DNA from 2 places in the Streptococcus sp. ELY_125 genome. Region 2 is predicted to be linked to the other one. Evidence: predicted binding sites of a transcription regulator. Region 2 holds the regulator's gene; the other holds the start of a gene.

Region 1 (14,931 bases), on a different contig from region 2:
GTCTTTTGCTCTAATATTCTATCAATTTCAGCCTAATTTCGCAATTTTTGCTATACTAAAACTTATGAAAGAAAAAATTTTTCGTGATCCTGTTCACAATTATATATCTGTTACAGATCCTCTTGTTTACGATCTTATTAATACTAGTGAATTTCAACGTCTACGCCGTATTAAGCAGCTAGCTACAACCAGTTATACCTTTCACGGTGCTGAGCACAGCCGTTTCTCACATTGCTTGGGCGTTTATCATATCGCAAACCGCCTTGTGAGTTATTTTGAGCAGCGCTATCCTGAGGACTGGAACAAAGAAGACAGTCAGTTGACCATGGTTGCAGCCCTCCTCCATGATTTGGGGCACGGTGCCTATTCTCATACTTTTGAGCGCCTCTTTGGTACAGACCACGAGGCTATCACCCAAAATATTATCACCAATCCTGCTACTCAGGTCAATGCTGCCTTGCGCCGAATATCTCCCGATTTTCCTGATAAGGTTGCTAGCGTAATCAACCATACCTATCCTAATAAACAGGTGGAACAGCTCATTTCCAGCCAACTTGATTGCGATCGTATGGATTACCTGCTGCGCGATGCTTATTATACCGGAGCGAGCTACGGTCAATTCGACCTCACCCGCATTCTCAGCGTTATCCGTCCTTTTGGTAAAGGGATTGCCTTCACAATCAACGGGACACATGCCATTGAGGACTATTTAGTTAGCCGTTACCAAATGTATATGCAGGTCTACTTTCACCCTGCCAGTCGGGCAATGGAGGTCTTACTTCAAAATCTGCTGAAACGCGCTAAGGAACTTTATCCTCAGCAACGCTCCTACTTCATTCAGACCTCTCCTTGCTTGATTCCTTTTTTTGAAAACAATTACAACTTGCTGGATTATCTGCACTTAGATGACGGTGTGATGAATACCTACTTTCAAACCTGGATACAGGCAGACGATGCTATTCTGGCCGACTTGGCCAATCGTTTTATTAACCGCCAGCTCTTTAAATCCTTGATTTTAACTGAAGATAGCCAAACAGACTTGCGAGATTTAAAAAAATTAGTGGCCGCTATAGGCTATGATCCAGAGTATTATACGGCAGAGCACAAAAATTTTGATCTTCCTTACGACATTTATCGACCTGAGAAAGAAAGCCCTCGAACACAGATTGAACTGCTGCAAAAGGATGACAACCTCAAGGAACTCAGCCAAGAATCAGCCCTTGTCAAGTCATTGACAGGGACTATCCACGGTGATTACCGCTTCTATTTTCCTGCTGAAATGCTGGAGACAGATGATCTCTTTCAAGAAGAAAAAAAACAATTTCTCAGCTATTCCAAAAATGATTATCTGCTGTAGAACACTCAGCCGAAGCACCCCTATAATGATGTTAGACCACTAGAAAATTCGTGCTAAGTGCTTACCTATAGAGTTCTGTTATCTATTTTCAAAACTTTTAGCGTCTCATGCTATTACTGCCTGTCATGACAAATGGCAGGATTTTTAGTAATATAGTAGAGGTGTTCTGCCTTTTTTAGAAAGGCTGTTATTTTATGCTCAAAGAGAATTACCGAGATCCTGTTAATTTTCAGAGAGTATTAGTTATACTTTTATAATTGATAATTAAGGAGATGCTATGGCAATTAAACTCGTGGCTGTTGATATTGATGGCACCTTGGTTAACAGCGAACGTCAGATTACTGCTGATGTCTTTGATGCTATCCAAGAGGCCAAGGCTGCTGGGGTCAAAGTGGTTATTACAACTGGCCGTCCTATCATTGGTGTCCAAAGTCTTTTAAACGAACTCCATTTAAATGAACCTGACAACTATGTCATTACCTTCAATGGCGGACTGGTTCAAGATACAGCAACCGGTCAGGATTTGCTTTCAGATAGTTTAGCCTATGAGGACTATCTGGATATTGAGGTCTTAGCGAATAAATTGGGGATCCACTCGCATGCTATCACTAAAGATGGTATCTATACCAGCAATCGTGATATTGGAAAATATACTGTCCATGAATCTACCCTAGTCAGCATGCCTATTTTCTACCGTACACCTGAAGAAGTCACTGATAAAGACTTCGTTAAAGCTATGTATATTGATGAACCTGAACTATTGGATGCTGCTATCGCCAAGATTCCTGAAGATTTTTATCAGCGTTTCACAATCGTGAAGTCCCGACCTTTCTATCTGGAAATTCTCAATAAGACTGCCAGCAAGGGGGAAGCTGTTAAACACCTAGCGCAGCATCTGGGGTATAGTCTAGATGAGACCATGGCCATCGGTGATGAGGAAAATGACCGAGCTATGCTGGAAGTTGTCGGGCACCCCGTTGTGATGGCCAACGGCAATCCTGAATTGAAAAAAATTGCCAAACATATTACCAAATCAAATGATGAATCCGGCGTTGCTTACGCCCTTAGAAAGTGGGTCTTAAATTAATGTTTACCTATAAAGTTGGTATCTCAGCACAAGAACACGATGATTTTGCTAAAGCAAGCAATCAGACCAACCTACTCCAAAGCAGTGCTTGGGCACAGGTCAAGGATAATTGGAGCAATGAGCGCATTGGTTTTTACAAAGATGAGGTCCAAATTGCATCTGCTTCTATCCTGATTAAGCGCCTGCCTCTAGGTTTTACCATGCTCTATATTCCGCGCGGACCAATCATGGATTATACGGATCAAGACCTTGTTAATTTTGTTATCCAATCTTTGAAAAAGTATGGGAAATCAAAACGTGCCCTTTTTATTAAGTTTGATCCAGCCTTGCTGTTAAAAGCATATAAGATCGGGGAAGAGATTGAAGAAAACCCTGATACTCTGGCTATCTTAGATAAACTTCAAAAAGCTGGGGCACAGTGGACTGGACGAACAAGTGAAATCGCAGAGAGCATTCAGCCTCGTTTTCAAGCCAACGTTTACACTCAAGAAGATATGGCAGCAACCTTCCCCAAACATACTAAACGGTTAATGAAAGATGCCAATAATCGTGGGGTTGTAACAAGTCGCGGCAGTATTGATGATGTTCAAGCCTTTGCTGATGTTGTTGCACTGACAGAAAATCGCAAGGGAGTTGCCCTACGGAACTATGATTATTTTAAAAAGATGATGTCCATCTATGGTGATGATGCCTATCTGCACTTGGCTAAGGTTAATCTGTCCAAGCGTTTAGCTGAGTACAAAGAGCAGCTGGAGCAGATTGAAAAAGATTTATCAGAAACGGCTGACCATCAAAAGAAGCGACTGACCAAATTGACTCAGCAACAAAACTCAGTAAAAAAATATATTGCGGAATTTGAAGACTTTGTCAATAAATACGATGATGACCTTATTATCGCTGGAATTTTATCTGTTCGTTTCGGTAATGTTATGGAAATGCTCTACGCCGGAATGAACGACGAATTCAAGAAATTTTATCCACAGTACTCACTTTATCCTAAAGTTTTTGAAGATGCCTATACTGATGGTATCACCTGGGCCAATATGGGCGGTGTCGAAGGAACATTGGATGACGGTTTGACTAAATTCAAATCTAATTTTAATCCAACCATCGAAGAATTTATCGGTGAGTTTAATATTCCTGTCAGCCTTCTCTATAAACCGGCCATGTTTGCTTACAATAAACGGAAACAAGCAAGGAGCAACCACTAATGACGTTTGAAATTTTGAGTCAAGAAGTTTTTGAACAATTCAGCCAAGAAGTTTCCTACAAATCCTTCATGCAATCCGTTGAAATGGCAGACCTCTTTCGCAGACGCGGTTATAGTATCAGCTATGTAGGGCTTAAAGCTGATGGGAAGCTGCAAGTGGCTGCCCTGCTTTTCACTATCCCTATGACTGGTGGCCTCCACATGGAAATTAATTCCGGCCCCTTTTCAACAGATACTAGGTATCTCAGTGATTTTTATCAAGCTTTGCAGGACTATGCTAAGAACCAGGGGGTTCTAGAGCTTATTGTGAAACCCTATGATACCTACCAAACTTTTGACAGTGATGGTAAGCCCAGTGATCAAGAGCGCCCTGAGCTGATTAAAACTTTAACCGATTTAGGCTTTCAGCACGATGGCCTTCAGACTGGCTATCCGGGCGGTGAACCTGACTGGCATTATGTCAAGGATATGACTGCTCTTACTGCAGATAATCTGCTAAAATCCTTCAGCAAGAAGGGACGTCCGCTAGTTAAAAAGTCTAAGACTTTTGGGACCAAATTGCGTAAGCTCCAGCGCGAGGAATTATCAATCTTCAAAGAGATTACGTCCACAACATCAGATCGTCGTGATTATACCGACAAACCCCTAGACTACTATCAGGATTTCTATGATAGCTGGGGGGACAAGGCTGAATTTATGGTGGCTAGTATCAACTTCCAAGACTACCTAGGACACTTGCAGGACGATCAAGATAAACTGGGACAAAAGATTTCTAAATTGCAAGCCGACTTAGAAAAAAATCCAAACTCAGAAAAAAAACAAAATCAGCTTCGGGAATTCTCCAGTCAGTATGAAACCTTTGAGGTTCGTAAAAGCGAAGCTAGACAGCTGATTGAACAATATGGCCAGGATGACGTCATCTTGGCAGGCAGCCTTTTTGTCTATACGAAACAAGAAGCTATCTATCTTTTTAGCGGTTCTTATACAGAATTTAACAAATTCTACGCACCTGCCCTCCTGCAGGAATATGTCATGTTAGAAGCCTTAAAACGTGGCATTCCAACCTACAATTTCTTAGGTATTCAGGGGATTTTCGATAATAGCGATGGTGTCTTGAAGTTTAAACAGAATTTCAACGGCTATATCGTCCGTAAAACGGGAACCTTTCGCTACTATCCAAATCCATTAAAATATAAAGTTCTAAATACTATTAAAAAAATTTTAGGACGATGATAATAAAGCGAAGCAACAAAAAAAGCGACTCTGGGTAGAGTTGCTTTTTATAGTGTTTTATTACAGACACCTATTTTACGAAGTCAAGAAGGGCAAGGAAACTATCGGTTTGCAGTGAAGCACCACCAACAAGGGCACCGTCAACATTTTCTTTAGCCATATATTCCGCAATATTTTCAGGTTTTACAGAACCACCGTACTGGATACGAACGGCTTGTGCCACTTCTGTACCGTAGAGTTTTTCAACTGTTGAACGAACAACACCACAGATTTCATCAGCAATGTTGGCATCAGCTGATTTACCAGTACCAATAGCCCAGATTGGCTCGTAAGCGATAACCAAGTTAGACACTTGCTCAGCACTCAAACCTTTAAGATCTGCAGTAATTTGTCCTTCAATCCATTCAGCCGTTTTTCCTGCTTCATAAGTTTCGAGAGACTCACCACAGCAAAGGATAGGAGTCATGTTGTGGTCGAAAATAGCATGAGCTTTTTTGTTGATTTCTTCGTCTGTTTCATGGAAGTAATCGCGGCGTTCTGAGTGACCAATGATAACATATTCAACACCGAGAGCTGCAAGCGCTGCTGGGCTTGTTTCACCAGTGAAAGCACCAAAGTCTTCCCAGTAGCAGTTTTGGGCAGCTACTTGCAATTCAGTATTTTTAGCGCCTTTTTTCATGCCTTCAAGAAAGAGGGCAGGAGAGCCCACAACAGTATCAACGAGTTGGTTTGAAGGAATATTGTTTTTCACAGCATCAATAAATTCACGAGCTTCTGCAGCAGTCTTATTCATCTTCCAGTTTCCGGCGATAATTGGTTTACGTGACATTTCACATACCTCTTCTATTAAAATTATTTACCACTTCATTCTAACATAATTCCCAAGTCATTGAAAGATTTTGCCAGAATTTTCTCGAAAATCCAAGCGGTGATTGTAGGCTCAAATAAGCTGGGTTTCATCAATACCAAACTCTTTCATAAGTACTTGCATTTTATCGAAATTCAAACGGAAATGATCCAATTTATGGGCATCTGAGCCAAGGGAGTAGCGCTGACAGCCCAATGATTTGACTAGAGAGAGAGCATAGCGGTAAAGATGTTCATGATGATAGAGATACATAGATTTGCTGTTCAACTCAAAAGCTAGATGGTTATCTATCATTTTTTGAAAGATTCGAAGCAGCTGCTCTTGATACAGCTGAAGCTCTGCTACTGACATCCCAAATAAGCGAAAACCATAGTCAAAATGAGCCAATACATCGGCATCAATTCGACCGATAGCATATTCCAGTCTATCTAGGTATTCTTGGGTCACTTCATATTTATCTCTATCTGCTATCTCATCATCTAAATAATCATTGCGGCCATTGTGGTGAACTGAAAGCAGCTTTAAATCGTAGTTCTTATCAGACAAAAATTCTAAAATGTCTGCTTCACGCGGCTGGTAATAACCAATTTCAACGCCCCTTTTTATACGGTTGCCAAATTTTTTGTTCAAATCTGCAATTTCTTTTGTGTAAGCTTTATAATCTGGAATATCATCCTGCCTAGTATAGGGATTTGAGAGATCGTAGTGCTCAGTTGTTACAATCTCCCCCTTAAATTGACTCAGGTAATCTTCAAATCGGGCATCGGAATCGTAAGAAAAATAAGTATGTAAATGATTATCGCGCATAAACTGCTCCTTAATACTGAATAAGGGTAAACTTTCGTTGCTATTGTCACTTTTTAGTGCTAGGCAGGATCTTTTCTAGGTTGCTAGGCACCAAGGCAGACTCAATTTACAAGATAGCTAGAAAGACTAAGGTTTTGAAAGCCAGTACCGTTTATCTGCAGACAAAATGCCCCATCAAAAGCCAGTAGGCTAGCTCTATCTCTAATTCGGGTGAAGCTAATACCAGAAAATCAGTTATTCCTAAGCTTTTAATGCAATGCTAGGTTTTCTATTATTCTACCATATTTTGGTTTTTCCAACAGAAATCCCTTTATCTATGCTATACTAATCAGTACGGAATTCTCAGCAAAGGAGGTGAACCATGGCAAAACGTAAAAGCAAAAAGTATGGCTGGCGAAAATTCTTTTCCATCAAGAAACAGAATCGCAAATCCTTCATCTTGACAATGCTATTGACAGCAGCTATCGTCTTGTTTGGCTCCTACATCCTGCTGACCCGCTTCAGTCAAAATACCAGCCAGCCTCCCAAACCGAGCGATAGCCAGGATCTTGCTGTGCTATATTTTGTCAATCAGATTGGCGAAGATGCCAGAAATATTGCCCAAGACCACGATCTCTACGCTTCTGTTATGATTGCCCAAGCCGTCTTAGAAAGCAACCATGGAACTTCTAAACTTGGTTCTGAGCCCAATTATAACCTCTTTGGTATCAAGGGAGATTATAAAGGCGACTCTGCGACTTTTCAGACCTGGGAGGATGATGGCAAGGGCAACGCTTATAAGATCGATGCCCAGTTCAGAAAATATCCCTCTTATACTCAATCCTTAGAAGATTATGCTGATCTGCTCAGCCAAAATCTCTACGCTGATACTCATAAATCGAATACTCGAGACTATCAGGAGGCTACCCAGACCTTGACTGGTCTTTATGCGACTGATACTAGCTATAATACCAAACTCAATCATATCATTACTCTTTACCACTTAACAGATTACGATCAGCCTGTCAATTTTTATAAGCCTGGACTAACTTACAATGTTTACCGACAGAGTTATACAAGTGCTGGGACCTTACGGCAGGATAACAGCTGGGCTAAAGCTCAACTTGAAGGATAAAGTTAGTCAGGGAAGTTTCGTTACTTTCAATAATAATTTTTCGTATATGCCTATTATCAAAGGAGCAATCGTCGGAGGATAACGGTTGCTTTTTTCAAGTGAAAGTATCAACGAAGCTAAACTTTTCTCCATATTATAGGTTATAAGCAAATGACCCTTGATTCCTGTAGTGGGGAAGATAAAGTCTCCATAAGTTATTACAGAGCCTTTTTGGGTATGGAAAAAGGAGCTAGGAAATTGAACCCTTACGCTCCTCTTCTTCTATTTTTTAATCAGCAATGTCAAACACAATTGATTTAACGTTGGTCATAGCTTCAATAGAGTATTTAACACCTTGAACACCAGCACCTGACTTTTTAGCTCCCAAGAATGGGAAATTATCTGTACCGCGCTGAGTCTTATTATTGATATGGACTGTACCAACTTCCAGCTGCTCAGCAATCTTAACAGCTAATGGGAAGTCTTTAGTAAAGACTGAACTTTGTAAACCGTACTCAGACTTGTTGGCAATTTCAAGTGCTTCATCAACAGAATTAACACGGATAATTGGCAAAACAGGTCCAAATGGCTCTTCCCAAGCCAGACGCATGTCTGTTGTCACCTTATCAAAGACGGTTGGATAAATGATATTGCCATCTCGCTTGATAGGAGTTGCCGCATGTGCTCCCTTGTCAGCAGCTTCTTGGATCAGGCCTTCAACATAATCAGCTGATTTTGTGTCAATTAATGGCGTAATATCAGCGTTGTCTTCTGGCATACCGACAGACAGTTTTTCAACTTTCTCAGTAACCAGTTGAACTAATTGATCTGCTACACTATCCATGACGAGCACACGCTTGACAGCTGTACAGCGTTGTCCGGAATAACCGAAAGCACCGTCAACAATATTCTTAGCTGTTAATTCAAGGTCAGCATCTTCCAGTACGATAGCTGCATCTTTACCGCCAAGTTCCAACATAATTGGTCGCATACCAGCTAACTTCCCGATATTTTCTCCAACTGGTGTTGAACCAGTAAAGTTGATGAAATCAACTGCTTCATGTTCAACAATATAATCACCAATAACGGAACCGCGACCAGTAATTGTATTGAAGACACCTGCAGGAATGCCAGCCTCAGCAAAGGCTTCTGCCAAAAGTAAGCCAGAGATAGAGCCTTGCGTCGGTGGTTTAAAGGCTACTACATTTCCTGAAATCAAGGCCGGTGCAATTTTGGAACCTGCTAGATTTACAGGGTAGTTAAATGGCGAAATAGCCAAAACAAGACCGACAGGTTCGCGGCGAACCATAGCAACTTTCTTCTTGCTGGCAGCATCAAAACTACCACCTTCCAAGACTTCACCTTCTGCTCGAATACCTTCTTCAGCAGCATAGTGAACAATTTCAGCTGTGCGTGTTACTTCTCCAATAGCAGATTTCAGGCCTTTAGCAATCTCTTTTGAAAGAACTGCACCTAGCTTTTCAGCATCACGCTCCAAGATATCAGCTGCCTTGTGCAGGTAAGCTGCACGCTCTACATAGGAAAGGGCACGCCATGCTGGCAGAGCCGCCTTGGCTACCTCGTAAACGTGATCTACTTCTGCTTGACTCATAGCTGGAACAGAGCCCAGTTCTTCACCAGTTGCCGGTTCATAGATTTTAATCTCTTGGTCAGATAAGACCCACTCACCGTTGACGTAGTTTTTGTATTGTGTCGTCATCTAGTTCTCCTTTTAGCGTTGATAGACCTATTCTATCACTTTTTAGCTATTTTTCCAATATCTGCTACCAAGAATAATCAGAATATTTTGAACTAAATTAAATGTTGATTAGACTCTTAGTGTCTAGTTGAATTGGCTAAAGAGAGAGTGGGGCTCCCCCAAGATAGAATCTTCAACCACTGCGTTAATCTAGTAAATCTAGAACAATAAAAGAGTCTGGACTTCTGTCACAGACTCATCTAACTTCAACAGTCTATTAGTCAAAGTTGATATATTCTTTTTCAAGTTCAAGAACTTCTTCCATAGTAGCACATTCTGTCAAAGCACGGTTAGCGTACTCTGCCATCTTAGTGGTATCCAATTTCTTCATCAGGCTACGTGTACGAAGAACTGATGTTGCGGACATAGAGAATTCATCAAGCCCCATACCGACCAGCAATGGAACTGCTGTCTGGTCGCCGGCCATTTCACCACACATACCAGCCCATTTACCTTCTGCGTGAGCCGCCTTGATAACATTATTAATCAAGCGAAGGATTGATGGGTTATAGGGTTGGTAGAGGTATGATACTTGTTCGTTCATACGGTCTGCAGCCATAGTGTATTGGATAAGGTCGTTGGTACCAATTGAGAAGAAGTCCACTTCTTTAGCAAATTGGTCAGCCAACATTGCTGCTGCAGGGATTTCAATCATGATCCCCACCTGAATATTGTCGGCTACGGCAATACCTTCAGCCTTGAGGTTAGCTTTTTCCTCTTCAAAAACGGCCTTAGCAGCACGGAATTCTTTAAGAAGGGCAACCATTGGGAACATAATCCGCAATTGACCATGAACTGAGGCACGAAGAAGGGCACGAATTTGTGTACGGAACATGGCATCGCCAGTCTCAGAAATCGAGATACGCAAAGCACGGAAACCAAGGAAAGGGTTCATTTCTTTTGGAAGATCGAAGTAAGGCAGTTCTTTATCGCCACCGATATCCATAGTACGAACCACAACTGGCTTACCATTCATACCTTCGAGTACAGCCTTGTAAGCTTCATATTGTTCATCTTCAGTTGGGAAGTCTTGAGAATCCATATACAAGAATTCTGTACGGTAGAGACCAACAGCTTCAGCACCATTATCGTTGACACCTTCAACATCTTTAGGTGTACCGATATTGGCTGCTAATTCAAAATGCTTGCCATCAGCAGTCACTGTCTCAGCATCTTTCAGGAGAGCCCATTCAGCCTTTTGCTTGGCGTAAGCTTCACCAGCCGCCTTAAACTCAGCCACTTGTTCGTCAGTAGGATTAATAATTACTTGACCAGTGATACCATTAACTGCTATGAGGTCACCATTTTTAACGGTGTCCGTCACATTATTGGTACCAAGTACAGCTGCAATTTCCAGCGTACGTGCCATAATGGCAGAGTGGCTGGTACGTCCACCAATATTAGTCACAAAGGCTTTAACAAACTTCTTATCCAGTTGTGCTGTGTCTGACGGAGTCAAATCGTGAGCAATGACGATTGATTCCTCGTTAATCGACGCTGGGTCGGGCAATTTTTTACCAAGGAGATTTGCTAGTACACGCTTGGTTACGTCGCGAATATCCGCTGCACGCTCCTGCATGTAAGGGTTATCCTCCATACCTTCAAAGATAGTGATGAACATATCTGTCACTTCTGTCAAGGCAGCTTCGGCATTCACCTCTTTAGCGCGAATCGTCTCTTTAATTTGCCCAACCATTTCTGGGTCAGCAAGAACCATCAAGTGCGCATCAAATACGGCTGCGGCTTCCTCTCCTAGGCTATCTACTGCTTTCTCACGGATAAGAGAAAGCTCGTCTTGCGCCGCTGCTAGAGCTGCGTCTAGACGAGCCTCCTCTGCATTTGTATCTGTAACGGATACAGTCTCAAATGATAAGTCCGGTTGAACTAGTAGATATGCCTTAGCAACAGCAACACCATCTGATGCTGCAATTCCTTTAAGCATTTCTGTCATAGTTTTAAGCCAATCCTTCTTTTGTCATTGTTTCATCGATAGCTACGATAGCATCATCTGCATCTGAACCTTCTGCTGTGATTGTTACATCAGCACCTTGACCAACACCAAGGCTCATAACACCCATAATTGATTTAAGGTTTACTGATTTACCTTTGTAGTCCAAAGTGATATCTGAGGCAAATTTACTAGCTGTTTGCACAAGCAAAGTGGCTGGACGTGCGTGAATACCTGTTTCTGCAACAATGTGGAAATCTTTAGAAGCCATAAGGATTCTCCTTTTTTCTAATGTAAATATTTTTTGGATTATCACATGATAACCCTTACAAAATAGGATTATATCATACCGTTTGCTTATTTTCAAGGTATAAAGTTATTTACGAAAATTTTTTGAAACCCTTTTCTTAGATATATTTTCTAATTTTCAACCAGCAAATATTGCTATTCTTTCTGCAGTTCTTCTAATAAGGCAGCAATAAATTGGGCCGTCGTTAGACTAGGCCGATTGCCTGCCAGATCTCTCGTAAAACAGCCTTTTGAAAATGCTGCCTCAATAGCATTTTCAATTAAAGCAGCGGCTTCACTCCAGCCGATATATGCCAACATCATTGCTCCCGACAGCAAAATTGAACAGGGATTGGCGAGACCACACCCCGCAATATCAGGAGCGGTTCCGTGTGTTGCTTCAAAAACAGCGTGTCCTGTCTGGTAATTGATATTAGCACCCGGCGATATGCCTATACCACCGACTTGGGCAGCTAAAGCATCACTAGCGTAGTCTCCATTGAGATTAGTCAAGGCAACGACTTCAAAACGCTCAGGATTAAGGAGAATCTGCTGAAAAAAATTATCAGCAATAATATCGTCAATAACTAATTGTCCACTGGCTAATTCAGCTGAAAATTCACGCTGGGCTAGTCCATAGCCCCATTTTCTGAAGCCACCCTCTGTATATTTTTGGATATTGCCCTTATGCACTAGGGTGACTCGCAGTAAGTTATTAGCCAAGGCATATGTAATAGCCGAACGAATTAAACGTTCACTCCCCTGAATAGAAATTGGTTTAACACCGATGCTGGTTGTTTCAGGAAAACGAATTTGATCAACCGCCATCTCAAATTGAAGGAAATCCAAAACCTTTTTGACCTGGCTGCTGCCAGCTTCCCATTCAATCCCAGCATAAAGATCTTCTGTATTTTCGCGAAAGATAGTCATAGCAACTTTTTCAGGATGTTTCAGTGGACTTTCAATTCCTTTGAAATGACGAATGGGCCGAACGCAGGCGTAAAGATCCAATTCCTGACGAAGGGAAACATTCAAAGACTGTATTCCTTGGCCAATTGGTGTCTCTAAAGGACCTTTGATGGCGATCAAATTTTCCTTAATCATTTGTAAAGTTTCCATTGGTAACCAATGTCCTGTTTTTTTAAAAGCTTTTTTACCAGCTAGAGCTTCCTGCCATTCGAGCTTTCTTCGTCCCTTATATGCCTTAGCAATCGCTGTATCAAAAATAGTCTGAGCGCCGTACCAGATATCCCGACCTATGCCATCACCCTCAATATAAACGATGGTAGGATTGTCTGTAACCTGCAGTTTGTTATTTTTCAACGTAATTTTATCTGCCATATTATCACCTCTTTAGCTGAGCTTATTTCTAACGAATTCGTTTTAGATAGTCTAGATACATTGAAGGTAGTTTTTCCAGGTTACTGCTCTCGGACATGAGTATAACACAACTATTACCTGTCCTTAGAATAGGATAAATTGTCGAAGAAGAAAAATCCACAGTACAAATCATAGCTCTTGATTTGTACATGGGTTCCTAATTTGTATTAAATCTATGGTATATGTTACTAGATTAGTTTTAGTGCACAAAATATTTAGTTTACACACCAAGTATCGAAAAAATTTATTATTTCAGCATGCCTCCAAAGAACTATAAAAGATTTATTGGCACAGCATCAAAACACCATGAAAGTAAGTCGGCTGAATCTCCTGTATTTTAATACTTCAAGTAAATTGGATATCGAACCGCCAAGAAGATTTTATCCATTGGCAGTAGATGCGTCTGTCCCATTCATTTTTCAATCCAGAATACCGTCGGTTATCTAATATATAGTAGATAGTGGTTCCGATTTTCTTGGTAGTTTTCTAATGAATCCTTGCTATCACTGGATTTCTCGGCATATTTTAAGAAGAAAAGTTTACCACAAGATGTTGGGGGTGGTTTTTTTGACTGGCACAAAATATTGTGGTTTTTGAGCAAAATTGCTTGCTTTTTCTTTCTAATTTGGGTATCCTTATTAGGTACTAATTTATAGGAGAGATACGATGTCACAGATTACTTTGTTTTCTAAAAACAACTGCATGCAATGCAAGATGACCAAGAAGTTCTTGGAGCAAAATGGTGCTGATTTTGAAGAGATTAACATCGATGAGCAGCCAGAGAAAATTGATTATGTTAAGAGTTTAGGTTTTACGGCCGCTCCAGTTATCGAGGCTGGTGATGTAGCTTTCTCAGGTTTTCAACCTGCTAAACTAAAAGAAATTATTTAGTTTCACATATAAGGACAAGGCTGACCAAGCAGTTCAAAACTGCTTGGCAGTTTAAATTTAACAACCCTACATTATAATTATTATAGATAAAAGGAAATACCTATGAGTCTTAAAGATTTAGGCGAAGTTTCCTACTTCCGCCTCAACAATGAAATTAACCGTCCTGTCAATGGTCAAATTCCTCTTAATAAGGATAAAGAAGCCCTGCAGGCTTTCTTCAGGGAGAATGTTGTGCCTAATTCTATGGCCTTTGATTCTATTACGGACAAAATAAATTACTTAATGGCTAATGATTACATCGAAGCTGATTTTATCAGGAAGTACTCAGCTGATTTTATCGAAGGGCTAGCACAGGAGCTGCAAGCAGCAGACTTTCATTTTCAATCTTTCATGGCCGCTTATAAGTTCTACCAGCAGTATGCTTTAAAGACTAATGATGGCGAGTATTATCTCGAAAGCATTGAGGACCGCGTTCTCTTTAACGCTCTCTACTTTGCAAATGGAGATGAACAGTTGGCCAGCGATTTGGCAAGGGAGATGATTCATCAGCGCTATCAACCAGCAACACCATCCTTTCTAAATGCTGGACGCAGCCGTCGGGGGGAATTAGTCTCATGTTTCTTAATTCAAGTAACCGACGATATGAATGCTATCGGTCGTTCCATCAACTCAGCTCTTCAGCTATCACGTATCGGAGGCGGTGTTGGGATTTCGCTCAGCAACTTGCGCGAAGCTGGAGCCCCAATCAAAGGCTACGCAGGGGCAGCTTCTGGTGTTGTGCCCGTGATGAAGCTCTTTGAAGACAGTTTCTCTTATTCTAACCAGCTGGGACAACGTCAGGGAGCCGGGGCAGTTTATCTGGATGTCTTCCACCCTGATATCCTTTCTTTCTTATCAACTAAAAAGGAAAATGCGGATGAAAAGGTTCGGGTTAAGACCCTGTCATTGGGGATTACTGTTCCTGATAAATTCTATGAATTGGCCCGCAAAAATGAGGAGATGTACCTCTT
Region 2 (14,931 bases):
ATTACTAGCTATGATTGATTAAATTAAATAATTTAAACCACCAGTGACGGCTCCTCCTACACCTCCGATGAGAGCTCCCTCAGAAGCTGCATTAAAGAAATCAGCAAAGCTACCACCTTCTACGGCATAAGCTTTTAGGCATCCCACTAAAAGCTAGATCTGAAGATAATGATACTTCTTAAGAGCAAAAAAGCCTGAGATTCAAAAACTCTCAGACTCAACCAAGGGCGGAAAAATTATATCAGCGAAAATCCACCCGTTTTCTATTATGTTTTTTAATCCGTTGTTTTATTAACACTAATAATCTCAACATCATAGCTGCCAGCTGGCGATTCAATGGTGGTCGTGTCACCCACTTTTTTACCAATAAGAGCTTGGGCAATTGGACTTTCATTAGAAATCTTACCGGCAAAGACATCAGCTCCAGCAGCCCCAACAATAGAATAAGTATCTGTATCCTTGGTGCCAACTTCTTGTACTACGACGGTCTTACCAATAGCGACTTCGTCAGAAGCGACGGCATCACTGTCAATAATTTCAGCATAGCGAATCTTAGTTTCTAAAATTTGGATCTGCCCTTCAACAAAAGCTTGTTCGTCCTTAGCAGCATCATATTCTGAATTCTCAGAGAGGTCTCCGTAAGAACGAGCAATTTTGATACGTTCCACAACTTCTGGACGGCGAACAAGTTTCAAATCTTCTAATTCCTGTTCAAGTTTTTCTTTCTCATCAAGAGTCATTGGATAAGTTTTTTCTGCCATTTTTATTCTCTTTTCTATTTTAATGTAATATTCTATAAAGGAGGCTGGGACTATTCCCGCCTGCTTCTTCAAATAAGTCTAACACAGAAACAGAAGTCTGGAAACAACCATCACAGACTCCTGAATCTCATTTCTCAATTACTTTTCTTTACTGGAACTCGAATCACTATTGTCTGAAACTTTTTTATTAACGTAAGTCTCGACATTTTTTTGGTGATCTTCGTAGGTCTCAGAATAGTAAACATTACCAGTATCAACGTCAGCAACAAAGTAAAGGTATTTGGTATCTGCTGGGTGAACAGTAGCGTCAATTGCCGATAAGCTAGGACTGTCAACTGGCCCAGGCATTATGCCTTTGTGCTTGTAATCGTTGTAAGGAGAATCAATTTCGGTATCAATATTAGCATCCTCTTTGAGAGATGTTTTATCGCCTAATTTCCCAAGAGCATAAAGCACAGCAATATTGGATTGCAGCTCCATATCAGCATCTAAGCGATTGTAAAAGACACTAGCGATATTGCGGCGATCATCATCTGTCTGCCCTTCTTTTTCAACCAGAGAAGCAAGAGCTAACGTCTCATTAACATTATAGTTAGACTGGTCAATCGCATCATAATAATCAGCCAGATAAGTATCCATAGTGCCTAACATCTGATCAATCAAATCTTCCAAGCTAACATCCTTTGTATAATCATAGGTCGCTGGGAAGAGATAACCTTCCAATTGATACTTAGCCTTATCGGAATCCGGTATATCTGCTAGGAGTTTGGGATACTTCTCCTTCATTTTATTGACGAAATCTTTATCTTTCATCAACTTGAGAAAATTTTTAGAATTGTAGGGTGTTTTATCAGTTTTTGCTTTAGTATTAGCATTACTTTCGATAGCTTTGGCTATCTGCTCAACAGTATACCCTTCTGGGATAACAATTTTACCTGCGTTAGGATCTGTAGGCTGAGCCGTACCGCCAGCTTGCAGCTGTTTGATTATCTCATCAACACTCATACTAGCCTTGAGATTGTAATAACCATTTTTGAGATTGCTATAATTTTTAAACTTAGTATAGTAGTTAAAAACATTAGCATCCTTAATCAAACCTTTTCTCTCTAAGATTTGACCAATTTGCTTGCTGCTGGATCCTTTAGGTATTTCAACCGTCACATACTTCGTTGCCTTGCTATTGACAGGTGACAAGCTGGATTTAACATAGTAGGTCCCATAAGCCCCACCAGCAATTATCATCAACAAAATAAGACTGATAATCCAAGTACTGATACGGCGAGCTAAACGTTTTTTCTTTTTATTACGTTTGACATTTTTACGCGAAGCTTTAGATTCTTGCTCAAGTTCTTCATCGTCAGCTTCCTCATCGGGACCGCTGTCATCAGTTTCCTCAGACCAAACAGGCTCTGACTCGTAGTCAGAATAACTGCTAGATTCCGAAGTGCTATCAGTTTCTTGATGTTCAGACTCGACCCAGGACTCTTTATCGCTGCTGTCTGCGCTTCTCTCCTCATCTTCTGAATTTACTAAACCTATAGTGGAACTAACTGAGTTGATATCCTTGATAGGAATTGGAATAGTAAAGCCTGACAAATCGACATCAGCAATCTCAGGAGCTTCAGATGGCATGGTGGGAAGACTGCTGACAAAACCACTGCCCTCCTCAAGATCCTCGTCATCCTCGGGCACACTTTCTCCTAACAAATTCAATTCTTTTAGATGTTCCTGCTCTTGAATTTTTTTTAATGCTTCGGCTTCTGCCAAGGCTCGCTTTTGCTCTTCCTCTGCCGATTTAGCTGCTAGCTCCTCTTGTTCTTTCAGCTTGGCTGCAGCCTCCTGCCAATTAAAATTAGGATCAATCTCACGATTACTGTCGGCATCTAGACTATCGACAATTGATTGGACCGTTCCGTCATCTTGGATACCCCTTGAACGCTTGGCTTCTTCTAATTCGCTCAAAATCTGGCCTTTGAAATCATTGCCAATAGATTTTGACTTATCATCCTTAAAATCGGTCAAAGCTTGTCCTCCTCATTATTATCAGACGCCATTATATCTAAAATTACGGTTAAATGCAACTTTTCACGGTTTCTCTGTCCTATTTGCCTCAAGTTAACAGCTATTCCTTATTGATTTCCCAAACCATATTATACCAGATACTACCACCGTGCTTGGAAGATGATTCACCTTCATCAGCAAAACCGTTCATCTCATAATAAGTAATGAGCTCTCCATGGCAAGTCAAACTGATTCCTTGACGTTCTTGAGCCACAGCCAAATCCTTAAGCGCTGCAAGAAGAGCGGTTCCAATTCCTTGCCCCTGATAGAAGGGAGCAACCGATAAAGACTGAACCAAAATAAACCCGCCAACTGCTGGATTAGCCTCCACTGTATTAAATAATTCATCAGTCAAATAACGGTTCTGCATCACTGGGCCTACAATATAACCAGCTACACGCCCATCTATTTCAGCAATTAAAAAAGTATCAGGAATTTTTCCCAGCCGCTCCTTTATAGCAGTTGGGCTCGCTGCTTCTGCGGCGGAAAAGTTACTCTCCTCAATATCGATAATTTCACCGTAATCCTCTAGCCTTACCTGTCTAATTATCATCTTTTTCCTCCGTTTAAGTTAGTTTATACTCAAAGAAAATCCATCAGAACTAGGCAAGACAGCAAAGTTAAGCGGCTAAGATGCTCAGCAAAGAGCTTTAGGCGACAAAGTGCTTCAGTAACTAACAGCAGTCGCTACCAAAGTCTGCCTAGTCACCACTAGGCTTGCCCGCGAGCTAATCAAATTCAACTCTCTAGCGTACCCGACCGCCTGTAGATATTCTGAAGTGAGAAACAAGCAGAATTCGAGGGGACAAAGTTGGCTCACTTTCCCCAAAAGGAAAAGGTGAGAGCTGGAAACGTCAAACATTTCCAATTCTCACCCTCTTATCACGCTATTGCGTATTGGAAGCCAGATTGGCAATCAATTCTTCAAAGGAGCGTTCGTAAAGCTGAATATCACCAGCTCCCATAAAGACATAAACAGCATTATCATGATCAAGCAGCGGTGATACATTATCCACTGTCACAACTTTTGCAGGCTTTTGTAGCTTATCTGCTAAATCTTCAACCTTGACCTGACCTCTATCACGCTCGCGGGCTGAGCCGTAGATTTGAGCCAAGTAAACACTATCTGCCTCATTCAGCGCTTCTGCAAATTCATCCAAAAGAGCAATCGTCCGTGTAAACGTATGGGGTTGAAAAATCGCCACAATCTCCCGCGATGGGTATTTCTGTCGGGCTGCATCCAGAGTGGCAATAATTTCTGTCGGATGGTGAGCAAAGTCATCAATAATGATAGTATCGTTGACAAGTTTTTCCGTAAACCGACGCTTAACACCTGCAAAGGTCTTAAGGTTCTGAGCGACCAAATCCATATTAAAACCAGCAACATAGAGATTAGCAATAACAGCTGTCGCATTCAAAATATTATGTCGGCCATAAGCTGGTACATGAAAAGTTCCTAGATCCTGTCCCTTATGCTTAACCTTAAAGTCAGAACCGTTAGTTGTACGGACAATATTATAAGCTATAAAATCATCAGATTCCTCAAATCCATAATAATAAATCGGAGCCTGAGCCGTAATCTTGCGCAGATAAGGATCTTCACCATAGACAAATAGCCCCTTTTGTACCTGCTTGGCATAGTCATTAAAGGCATTGAAGACATCATCAATAGAAGTGAAGTAATCAGGATGATCGAAATCAATATTCGTAATAATGGAATAGACAGGGTGGTAGGGCATGAAATGGCGCTCATACTCATCAGATTCAAAAACAAAGTATTGACTGTTAGCTGAACCGCGACCGGTCCCGTCACCAATTAAGAAAGAGGTATCCGTAATATTGCGTAACACATGTGCTAAAAGCCCCGTCGTTGAAGTTTTGCCATGAGCCCCAGCTACACCCAAGCTAGTAAACTGTTCCATGAAATCACCTAAGAATTCATGGTAGCGCTTGAAGGTAAAACCGTGCTGCACAGCATAAGCTACCTCAATGTTATTATCTTGGCGAAAAGCATTGCCGGCAATCAGTTCAACATCAGCCGTAATATTGCTTTCATCAAAGGGAAGAATCGTAATCCCAGCTTGTTCAAGTCCACGTTGGGTAAAATAATATTTTTCAACGTCAGACCCTTGAACCTTGTACCCCATTTGGTGCAACATCAGAGCCAGGGCACTCATCCCTGAGCCTTTGATTCCGATAAAATGATAGGTTTTAGACATGTGTTTCCATTTCTCCTATTCGCCATCCAACATTAGATTTAACTCTTTGGCAATCTGATGCGTACGACGCTGTCTGGTTTCTTCTTGATTGTAAATTTGGCTCCGCTTGAGGAAGTCGTAATTGTTTTTCTTGGCCTGCCTATTTGAAGGATTTTTAGGTTTCTGGTAGGTCTTAGGCAACTCAGCTAAAATATAGTGATCCTGATGTAGATTATGGCTGAACCGCGCTAGCTCATTGACCGGCGATTCTTTACTAGTATCTGCCATCTTACCATTAAAGAAAATAGTAGGTTTAGAGGCTGGTGCTTTATCAGTAAACTCGCGACGCTGGAAATTGGGTTTGGCAGGGATTTTAGACTCCTGAGCAATATAGGTCTGGCGCTTACGCTTCAAATCCTGTCTAGCTTCTTCACGCGCCAGCTCAGCATAAGACTTGGCCTTTTCCCTTTCAGAAACGCGCCCTTGAGCATAGGCTCGACCTGCCGAACTGGCAGACTGTTCCCCTATCACATAATTATCGCTGTAAGACTTATCATGATAGTCTCCGTGAATATTATTAATTAAATCTTCATTATCATAGAGCTGCATCTGAGGAGCTGTCGCAATAACCAACTCATCATCCGCTACTAATGGAAACTGATCCTTTTTTCTAACCATAGATCTCTCTCCTTTTTAAGATACTCAGGGCCATGCTATAACTCTCTGAACTATAGCAACCGGCGGTTAAACCTTGCACAGCAAGTACCAGTGAAATCCGATTGAAAAATAGAAAACTTGACAAAGATGTTAACCTATAAAAAACGGTTATACTCCAGAATAGTCAAAGCTTAAACAACTTCGCTGCTTTTTCTATACAAATCGCATTTTCGACCCTTAAGTAGGGCTCTAACATTACTATTATACCCTAAATGATGGACTTGTCAAAAAGATATCAGCTTTTTACGCCCAAAATTTCTTTGATATCTTCGATTGTCATATTGGCACGACTCTCATTACCGTCAAGGACCGTAGTAACCAAGTTCTTCTTAGAATCCTGCATTTCTAAGATTTTCTCTTCAATAGTTCCCCTCGTAATCAGTCGATAGACTTCAACATTCTGCTGCTGACCGATGCGGTGGGCACGGCTGATAGCCTGCATTTCCACTGCCGGATTCCACCAGAGATCAATTAAAATAACTGTATCAGCCCCCGTTAGGTTAAGACCAACCCCACCAGCTTTGAGAGAAACGAGAAAAATATCCCTGCTGCCATTATTGAAGGCCTTGGTCATTTCCTGCCGCTGCTCAGCCGGTGTAGAGCCGGTTATTTTATAGGTGGTTAAACCGAGTTCATGAGCTTCCTGCTCTGCTATCTCTAACATATCTCTGAACTGCGAGAAAACTAGGGTGCGATGTCCACTATCTTGAATCTGGCTGAGAAGTTGACGCAGACTGTCAATCTTGCCGCTTTCCCCATCGTAATTCATAAAGAGAGCCGGTGTATCACAGATTTGGCGCAATCGTGTAATCCCTGCTAGAATTTGGATCTTCTGACGATTAAGTTCAGCATCGGAAGCCTGACTAACACTATCTTGCATCTGCCTCAACTGGGCCAGATAGATAGCTTTTTGCTTATCATCTAATTCATTATAATAGGTCGTTTCAGTCAGTTCAGGTAATTCTGGCAGAACCTCTTCTTTTTTGCGCCTCATGATAAATGGTTTGATATAACGAGCTACTTCCGCAGCTTCTAGTTTAAGAAAGGCTTTTTTTGGTGGCAGAAGCCCTGGTAGCACAATTTGAAAGATTGACCAAATTTCCAGAAGCTTATTCTCAATCGGCGTACCAGAGAGTGCAAAACAATGATCAACCTCAAAGGCTCTCAATGATTGAGCTATCTTGGTTTGAGTATTTTTCATTACCTGAGCTTCATCCAAAATTAAATAGTCATAGTGCTGCGTCTGATATTGATCAAAATCCTGACGAAAAGAGGCATAACTGGTAATCATAATCTGGTGCCCCGACTCAATGATAGACAACCTTTCTTGTTTTAAACCGTAAGAAACAGCTACATCAAGTTCGGGAGCAAATTTAGTGAATTCATCCTTCCAATTATAGATTAAGCTGGAAGGTGATAAAATAAGGACTCGAGAACTTTCCTGCAATCTGGAAGTTAAAAAAGCAATTGTCTGCAGGGTCTTACCCAATCCCATATCATCAGCTAAAATACCGCCAAATCCATAATAATCCAGCATAGACAGCCACTTAACACCCGTCAGCTGATAATCCCGCAACTGGGCCTGAACAGATATCTGAGTAGTTTTAAATTCCTGAGGGTGAGTCAAATCATAGGCTAATTGCTGGAAATCAGCTGAAAAATCTACCCGTTTGGAATCCTGATAGAGCTGGGAAATTTGAAAAGCAGCCAAATTACTCAGTTTGAGATGGCCATCCTGCTGCGGTTGAGCCTGCAGAGATTTTAGAGTACGACTAATCTTCTGGGTTTCCTCATCAAAGACAACTAACCGCCCCTGATCATTGACATAATAAGGTTCATTTTTAAATAAAGCTTGAAGGGCTTGATTAATATCTCCCTCGTAGATAGAAGAAAAGTCAAAAGATACATCAAGCAATCCCTGCTGGGCTGATATTTTGACCTGTGGGCTTTCATAATAGCGAAGGGCATCTAAAGTCTCACTTAAGTGAACCTGACCCAAGTTCTGCAAACGAGGGATCGTACGAGTAAAGAAATTATAAAGCTCCTCACCGTAAAGTGGCAGATGACGGGCAGTGAACTGCCCCATAAAGCCCTCTGCTGCCAACACCCGATTGATCTGTTCTTCGCGCTTAAAGTTACTGCTAAAGGGTAATTCATTTAAACCGTCCCGGCTTCTTACCTTAACGCCATCGTAATCATACGTTACTTTGAGCAAAATCTCTTGGTTGTCAGCCAAATCCAAGTCAAAACTAGGCTTAAAATCCCTGATAGCAAAAGATCTAGGCGCATCAATACGACCTATCTCTGCAAAATCCAAAAGACTGGCAGCCAATTTCCCCTGGTCGTCCAAATCAAAGTGGACATGCTTACTCAAGTCTTCTTCAATAGCTAATCCCTTGATAGCCTTGACTAGCTTACGCTGCTTTGCAGTAAGGTGATAAAAGGTCTGACGGTAGAGGACATAAGCGTGATCAAAGAAAGATTGACTGGTTTTTTCTGAAATAATCAGCTCCAAAGATAACTGATGGACAAGAACTTTGAAGGTATATAAGCTGTCTTCCCCTGTCAACTCCTTAAAATAAATTTCTCGGTAATCATGATGATTGAGACTGATCTGAAAATCGTAGAGATCCTGCATCAGCTGGATCCCCTCTTCAAAAAAGCCATGCGGTAAGCTCAAATGCCGGGCACGGTTAGGCAAAAGATAATCTAGGTGATTGGGATCATCATCAGGAATCAGACGCCAGAGGAAGTCAATAAACTCCCGACTAGCTTCATCAAATTGAATATAAGAAATCGGCTCAAAATAATTCTTACCAATTTGATAAGAATCCTCACGCCTTAGAACCTTTAAAAAGGTGCTAATATCCCGAATAATATAGCGACGATCGTCTGGCAGGCGATTAATATAAAGCGTCCACCAGATAGCTGAGGAATAAGAATCTTGCTCTCCGGTAACCGACAAGCGATATTTGAGACTATCATCCTCATTAACGGCTAAGCCATCTAAAAAAATGCTGCCGAAAGAAAAAAGCTTCTCTTGATGCTGTTGGTAAACGTCATCATTAACCAACTGTTCAACCAATTCTTTACCAATCTCATCATTTTTTAAATAATATTCAATAGCAGCTAGATGGGGGCAGTAATTCTTTTGCGCAAACATCAAACACTCGCAGCTTACTTTATCGTCATCAAAGGAAAAAGAAAGGGCCACTCCATCTACTTCTGCTTTAATAATCTTATCAACCGTGGATAATATTTTGATTTTGCCTGCTTCAGATAGGACGATTCCTTCATTGCGGATACGTCCCGGAATCAATCTTGCCATACCAAACATTAGTCCAATCTAATTTTACTTATCTTGTCATTATAGCAGATTATATAAACTATTTCACAAAAATAGTGCCATAAAGTTCTTTTATGTTATACTGGTAACACATAAAACCTAGGCTGCAAACCAGCAAGCAAGTCAGCATTTGAACTCTATAGTTAAGTCCTAAGGGCTATTCCCAACTTTCTTTGAATCGCCTACAGCTTAGTATTTTGAGATAAGGAGAATCTCTGTTATGTCACCGACTATTCGTCTTGCTACGCAAGAAGATTTACCCTATTTGTTAGAAATTTATAAACCCTATGTTGAAGAGACAGCTATCAGCTTTGAATACAATTGCCCTTCCCTTGAAGACTTCACTCAGCGTTGGCAAAGTATTAGCCAAATCTATCCCTACTTCGTTGCTGAAGACAAGAAGCAGATCCTAGGCTATGCTTACGCCTCAGCTTTCCATCCCAGAGAAGCTTACCAGTGGTTGGCTGAGGTCACTATCTATCTGGCTCCCAACGCTAAGGGAATGGGGTTAGGACGCCTCTTTTATGAGCAATTAGAATCCTGCTTGAAGGCCCAAGGAATTCTGACAGCTTTGGCTTGTATTGCAACAACAGCCAAAGCAGATAGCCGCCTGACGAACAATAGTCAGGAATTCCATCAGCATCTAGGATATAAGGTTGTAGGACACTTCAAACAAGCCGGCTATAAATTTGGTCGTTGGTATGATATGAAATGGCTGGAAAAATCTCTTGCTACCAACCCCAGCCTACCCCAGCCTATTATCCCCTTTTCAGAAACTTCTCTCTATCAAGAGTATAAAAGCTAGAATAAAATAGAGAATGAGATGAACTCACGTTCATAGAATTGGATATTCTCCAACAGTTCCCCAAACTGTTGGAGCTATCACTTGCGCGGTCATTAAACAGTCCAGTGGGCTGTTTAATGACCGCGCCCCAAGATAAGGACCGCCAACCAGCAGTGGTTCATTGGTGCTAAAGCACCTAATGAACTGTGCAGGGGAAAGACTAAGTTGGCAGAGCCAACCAGTTTTTCTCCCAACCACTGCGCCTAGTAAATAAAATTGACCAAATAAATAAGGCTGAGAACTTTTGTCTCAACCTCTTTTTGCTATAAATAGCCATTAAAGTTGCTAAACAAAGAGACAAACTAGGCTTTCTTCTACAGATATTACCTGCTTTAATTGAACAAGACACCCACTGCTTAGTCTCATGTATAAATCCAAACGGGTATATCGCTACTTTATCTAAACCTACTTGCGCTTTCTAGCAATTAAATGAATTGGTGTTCCTTCAAAAATGAAGGCTTCGCGAATTTGATTTTCCAAAAAGCGCAGATAAGAGAAGTGCATCAACTCTTCTTCGTTAACAAAGATAACAAAAGTCGGCGGTTTGACCGAAACTTGGGTCGCATAGAAGATTTTTAAGCGTTTCCCCTTATCAGTCGGTGTTGGGTTAATAGCGACCGCATCCATAATGACATCATTAAGCACAGCAGATGGAATCCGTCTATTCTGGCTCTGACTAATGCGTTTAATCAGCTCAGGTAGCTTATGCAACCGCTGCTTAGTCTCCGCAGATACAAAGACTATTGGAGCATAAGCCAAAAATTGGAAGTTCTTTCTGATATCCATTTCCCACTGACTTACGGTGTGATTATCTTTCTCAATGGCATCCCATTTATTGACCACAATAATAATCCCTTTGCCAGCCTCGTGAGCAAAACCAGCAATTCGCTTGTCGTACTCTCGAATACCTTCTTCGGCGTTGATAACAACCAGTACAACATCTGAGCGGTCAATAGCCCGCATCGAGCGCATTACTGAGTACTTCTCAGTGTTTTCGTAGACTTTGCCAGATTTACGCATACCAGCAGTGTCGATCATAGTATACTCTTGACCTTCACTGTCTTTAAAGTTAGTATCTATGGCATCACGGGTCGTTCCAGCAAGGGGGCTAGCAATCACGCGCTCCTCACCCAATATGGCATTGATGAGGCTGGATTTGCCAACATTAGGACGTCCAATTAAACTGAACCTGATAATGTTAGGATCATCATCTTCTTTCTCAGCGGGAAGTTTTTCTACAATAGCATCTAAAATATCCCCCGTGCCGATGCCGTGAACTGAAGAAAGAGGATAGGGATCTCCCAACCCTAAGGTATAAAAATCATAAATATCGTTGCGCATTTCTGGGTTGTCTACCTTATTGACAGCCAGAATAACAGGCTTATGTGTCCGATAGAGAATCTTAGCAACATATTCATCAGCGTCTGTCACGCCTTCCTTGCCTGAGACAACAAAGACAATAACATCACTTTCCGTCATGGCAATATCAGCCTGATGTTTAATCTGCTCCATAAAGGGGGCATCAACATCATCAATCCCCCCCGTGTCAATAATGCTGAACTGACGATTCAGCCACTCAGCCTTAGTATAAATCCGATCCCGAGTAACCCCTTCAACATCCTCAACAATTGAAATGCGCTCACCCGCAATCCGATTAAAAAGAGTTGATTTCCCGACATTGGGACGTCCTACAATAGCCACAGTTGGTAAGGCCATTCCTTAAGTTCCTTTCTATACTCACTGCTTTCCCTGCAGCTCTATCTGCGATTTTCCCCTAGGAGATGAACAGCCTTAGCCAGATAGCGTACACGCTCCAGTACACGCTTAGCCTGCCAAGTTTCATCAGCTCCCTTGATATTACCAAACTTAGCCTCTAAATTAGCTAAGCTGTAATTAGAGGTGAAAAAGGTTGGTAGTTCTTCCAGCATACGGTGCTGTAAAATAACCTGCAAGATCTCATCGCGTACCCAAGATGTTGTCTGCTCTGCTCCAATATCATCTAGAATCAAAACGGGAACCGATTTAACGGCATCGATCTCTTCCTTGACATTGCCACTATTAATAGCATTTTTTATATCAATAACAAAGCTAGGGTAATGAAGCATCGTTGTCTCAACAGACTTTTTTTCAGACAATTCATGCGCCATGGCCGCCAGCATAAAGGACTTACCGATTCCCATATCCCCGTACAGATAGAGGCCTTTTTGACCAGGAGCCGGATAACTGTCTACAAAGCTAACCAAATATTTAAAGACATCCGCACGAGAGCCAGTAAGATCGACATCCTCAAAAGTAATATGTTTATAAGATCTTGGTAAACTAACTACATGAATACGATCAGCAATGGCCTTTTGCGCCTGCGCTTGCTTGAGGGCCTGTGTTTCTTTATAAGAGACATCTGCGTAACCCTCATTCATCACAAGAATAGGCTCATACCCCTTAGCCCTATACCTATCATCGGCTGTCTGATACTTGCGACGTTCACCTAAAAACTGATTAAATTTGGGCAGGCTCCGTTTGATCTCATCAGATGTCAACTGATGTTCTTGAATAAAATCTGCGATTGCTTGATCAGCCATAATCTGGTTAGTCAGAGCTTCTAGATCAACACGCTCATGAGCAGTCTTTTTTGCCAAGGTCTCCCCTATACTTTCCATCTACTCACCACCCTTTCCAAGTTTCGCTAACATTTGACGTTTCATCTCATCAAGCTTCTGCTGTTCCTCAGGTGTCGTCTGCTCTTTGTAATTTGGATTACTCCAGTCGGGCACACTGGAAACAGTTTGCTTGGATTTTTGATTTCTTGTTCGACCGTGCTGACGCAGGGCTTCAAAAGCAGCTTCAGCTGTCGTAGCCTTTTGTGATGACACGACATTTGCCAGACTCATCATAGCATTTCTAGCCAAAGTAGCAGAACTGTGTCGTTTAAAATAATAGACTATCATGACATTAATAACTTCATCAAGAAAGTCCATCTCAACCAAGTCTGACAAAATCTTCTTTTCCTTATCAGTCGTTGTTACAGCACCCAAGCCAACTTTAATCTTGGCTAAAAAATTCTCAGGTACTGAGGATTTAGCCTCTCTGATGATAATTTCCTCTTCGCGGCTGAGTTCAGTGGCTTTGTTGGACTTAGGCTGATGGAGTTTGGCTGCGATGCGCTTAGGTAAAATCTTATGGTGACTGGCAGTCTCCTTCGCCAACTGATAAACATCAAACCAAGTAAGGCTGAATTTTTCAGCAAGATTATTCAGTGCGATAACATCCTCTTTTTCCTTACTAAAATGCAGACCATCAATAGTCATTCTTTGTTTAAAACTATCCAAGTCAAAATAGGTTTTGGATCTCATAGGCTGCACATCAATCTCACCCGTATCTGAAAAAACCTCTGAAAATTTTTTGGAAAGGTTGCGTACCCGATCTAGATCGGATTTTTCCAAATCTGCCACAGCAACATCACCAATATGTCTCTCCAGCAAACGCCTATAAACAGCATGAGAGAGGAAATGTTCTGGTGTCAAAGGCTCCCTAAGTTCGATAATATATTTATCCAAATCCTGATAAAATGCCACCAGATCCATCCCAGTCAGAACAGCAAGAGAATTTTCAAAACGCGGCAGATCAAAGAGTGTGTGATTTAAAATTTCAGCAATCTTATGCAACTGTTGACCGTTATCATAAAAGCTAGTCAGATACTGATAAACCACCACAGCATCACTGCCTATAATCGGTAAATAGAGCCGAATCAGATTAGTCATATCTCTGCTGACCTGATTATTTTTCACAAAAGAAAAATTATCAATCGGTTTCATCTTGTTCCTTATTTTTCTTGTTTTTACTATGGACACGATTGGTTATCTGCTGCAAGAGATCCTCAATTTCATCCACATCCTTAAAACTGCGGTAGACACTGGCAAAGCGGACGTAGGTGATCTCATCTAAGTCCGCTAGTTCATCCATTACGAGATTGCCGATGACTTCGCTGGTAACTTCACTGTCGTATTCTCCACGAATCTTTTGTTCAATACGGCTGATTACACTTTCAATATCACTACTGGAGACAGGCCTCTTTTGAGCACTCTGGATAATGCCATTGAGAATTTTATCTCGAGAGAACTGCTCCCGCGTACCATCCTTCTTAACAACCAAGAGGGGGACTTCTTCGATGCGCTCAAAGGTTGTAAAACGCGCGCCACAGTTATCACATTCACGGCGGCGACGAATGGTATTGCCATCTTCAGCCTGACGGCTGTCAATAACGCTGGATTTATTACGATTACATCTTGGACAACGCATGCAAACACCCCAATTCTATCATTTTTTAGTAATACCTTATTTTATCATATTTTTAGGTATAAAAAAAGGATTGACCCTCCCTGTCAAATCCAGTCATCTCTTATCTATTGCCACTCTATCTCATCAGACTATTGCCCAATTAACTACGGATTACATACCCCATCCCTCGCACTGTCTGGATGTATGAGTCATTGCCAGGAATATCAATTTTACCGCGAAGGTAACGAATATAGACATCAACGACATTGGTTTCAACCGCGCCGTTACTGTAGCTCCAAACATAGTCCAGCAGTTCTTCACGTGTCATTACTGTATTGATATGCCTAAGCAGGGTCGATAATAAGGCAAATTCACGATTGGTCAAAGCAATACTCTCCCCCTTACGTATCACTGACCGATTGGCTTCATCTAATATCAGATCATGGTAAGGAGCCTTTTGGCGATAAATCCTTGTTTTTCCGCGAGCAAAGGCTTCTTCTGCCTTTTCCAGTAATTCTTCAACAGCAAAAGGCTTAATCATATACTCATCCGCTAGTTCATCAGTCTTTGATTGGATGCTGGCAATTGCTTCTCGATCGACCATCATCACAATCGGCATGGACTTCTCTCGTCTAATCTGATGCATCAAATCTAAACCATCCTTATCAGGCAGCTTGAGATCAATAAAAATTAGTTCAAAATCCCTTTCCAGAGCCATCGTCAATCCTG

Evidence for each region. Region 2 encodes NrdR, which represses ribonucleotide reductase genes. Its sites were predicted from a motif close to ACACNATATATNGTGT; they were not measured.
Region 1: the regulator NrdR is predicted to act here: its motif matches at 13,605-13,620, upstream of AC4HAL_RS04830 (redoxin NrdH).

The regions. Positions count from the first base shown of each region.
Region 1 covers NZ_JBZFUM010000008.1:28,612-43,542, reverse strand. Annotated here, with positions in the region: gene AC4HAL_RS04885 (HD domain-containing protein) at 65-1,357, shown strand; gene yidA (sugar-phosphatase) at 1,635-2,444, shown strand; gene AC4HAL_RS04875 (aminoacyltransferase) at 2,444-3,655, shown strand; gene AC4HAL_RS04870 (aminoacyltransferase) at 3,655-4,887, shown strand; gene tpiA (triose-phosphate isomerase) at 4,958-5,716, opposite strand; gene AC4HAL_RS04860 (PHP domain-containing protein) at 5,828-6,562, opposite strand; gene AC4HAL_RS04855 (glucosaminidase domain-containing protein) at 6,924-7,676, shown strand; gene AC4HAL_RS04850 (NADP-dependent glyceraldehyde-3-phosphate dehydrogenase) at 7,945-9,375, opposite strand; gene ptsP (phosphoenolpyruvate--protein phosphotransferase) at 9,632-11,365, opposite strand; gene AC4HAL_RS04840 (phosphocarrier protein HPr) at 11,370-11,633, opposite strand; gene icd (NADP-dependent isocitrate dehydrogenase) at 11,807-12,991, opposite strand; gene AC4HAL_RS04830 (redoxin NrdH) at 13,697-13,921, shown strand; gene nrdE (class 1b ribonucleoside-diphosphate reductase subunit alpha) at 14,024-14,931, shown strand, end outside.
Region 2 covers NZ_JBZFUM010000011.1:9,471-24,401, forward strand. Annotated here, with positions in the region: gene greA (transcription elongation factor GreA) at 276-761, opposite strand; gene mltG (endolytic transglycosylase MltG) at 900-2,783, opposite strand; gene AC4HAL_RS05810 (GNAT family N-acetyltransferase) at 2,884-3,375, opposite strand; gene murC (UDP-N-acetylmuramate--L-alanine ligase) at 3,710-5,041, opposite strand; gene zapJ (divisome accessory protein ZapJ) at 5,057-5,698, opposite strand; gene AC4HAL_RS05825 (pilus expression-regulating Snf2 family helicase) at 5,973-9,065, opposite strand; gene AC4HAL_RS05830 (GNAT family N-acetyltransferase) at 9,304-9,888, shown strand; gene der (ribosome biogenesis GTPase Der) at 10,333-11,643, opposite strand; gene dnaI (primosomal protein DnaI) at 11,685-12,584, opposite strand; gene AC4HAL_RS05845 (replication initiation and membrane attachment family protein) at 12,585-13,739, opposite strand; gene nrdR (transcriptional regulator NrdR) at 13,726-14,223, opposite strand; gene AC4HAL_RS05855 (response regulator transcription factor) at 14,363-14,931, opposite strand, start outside.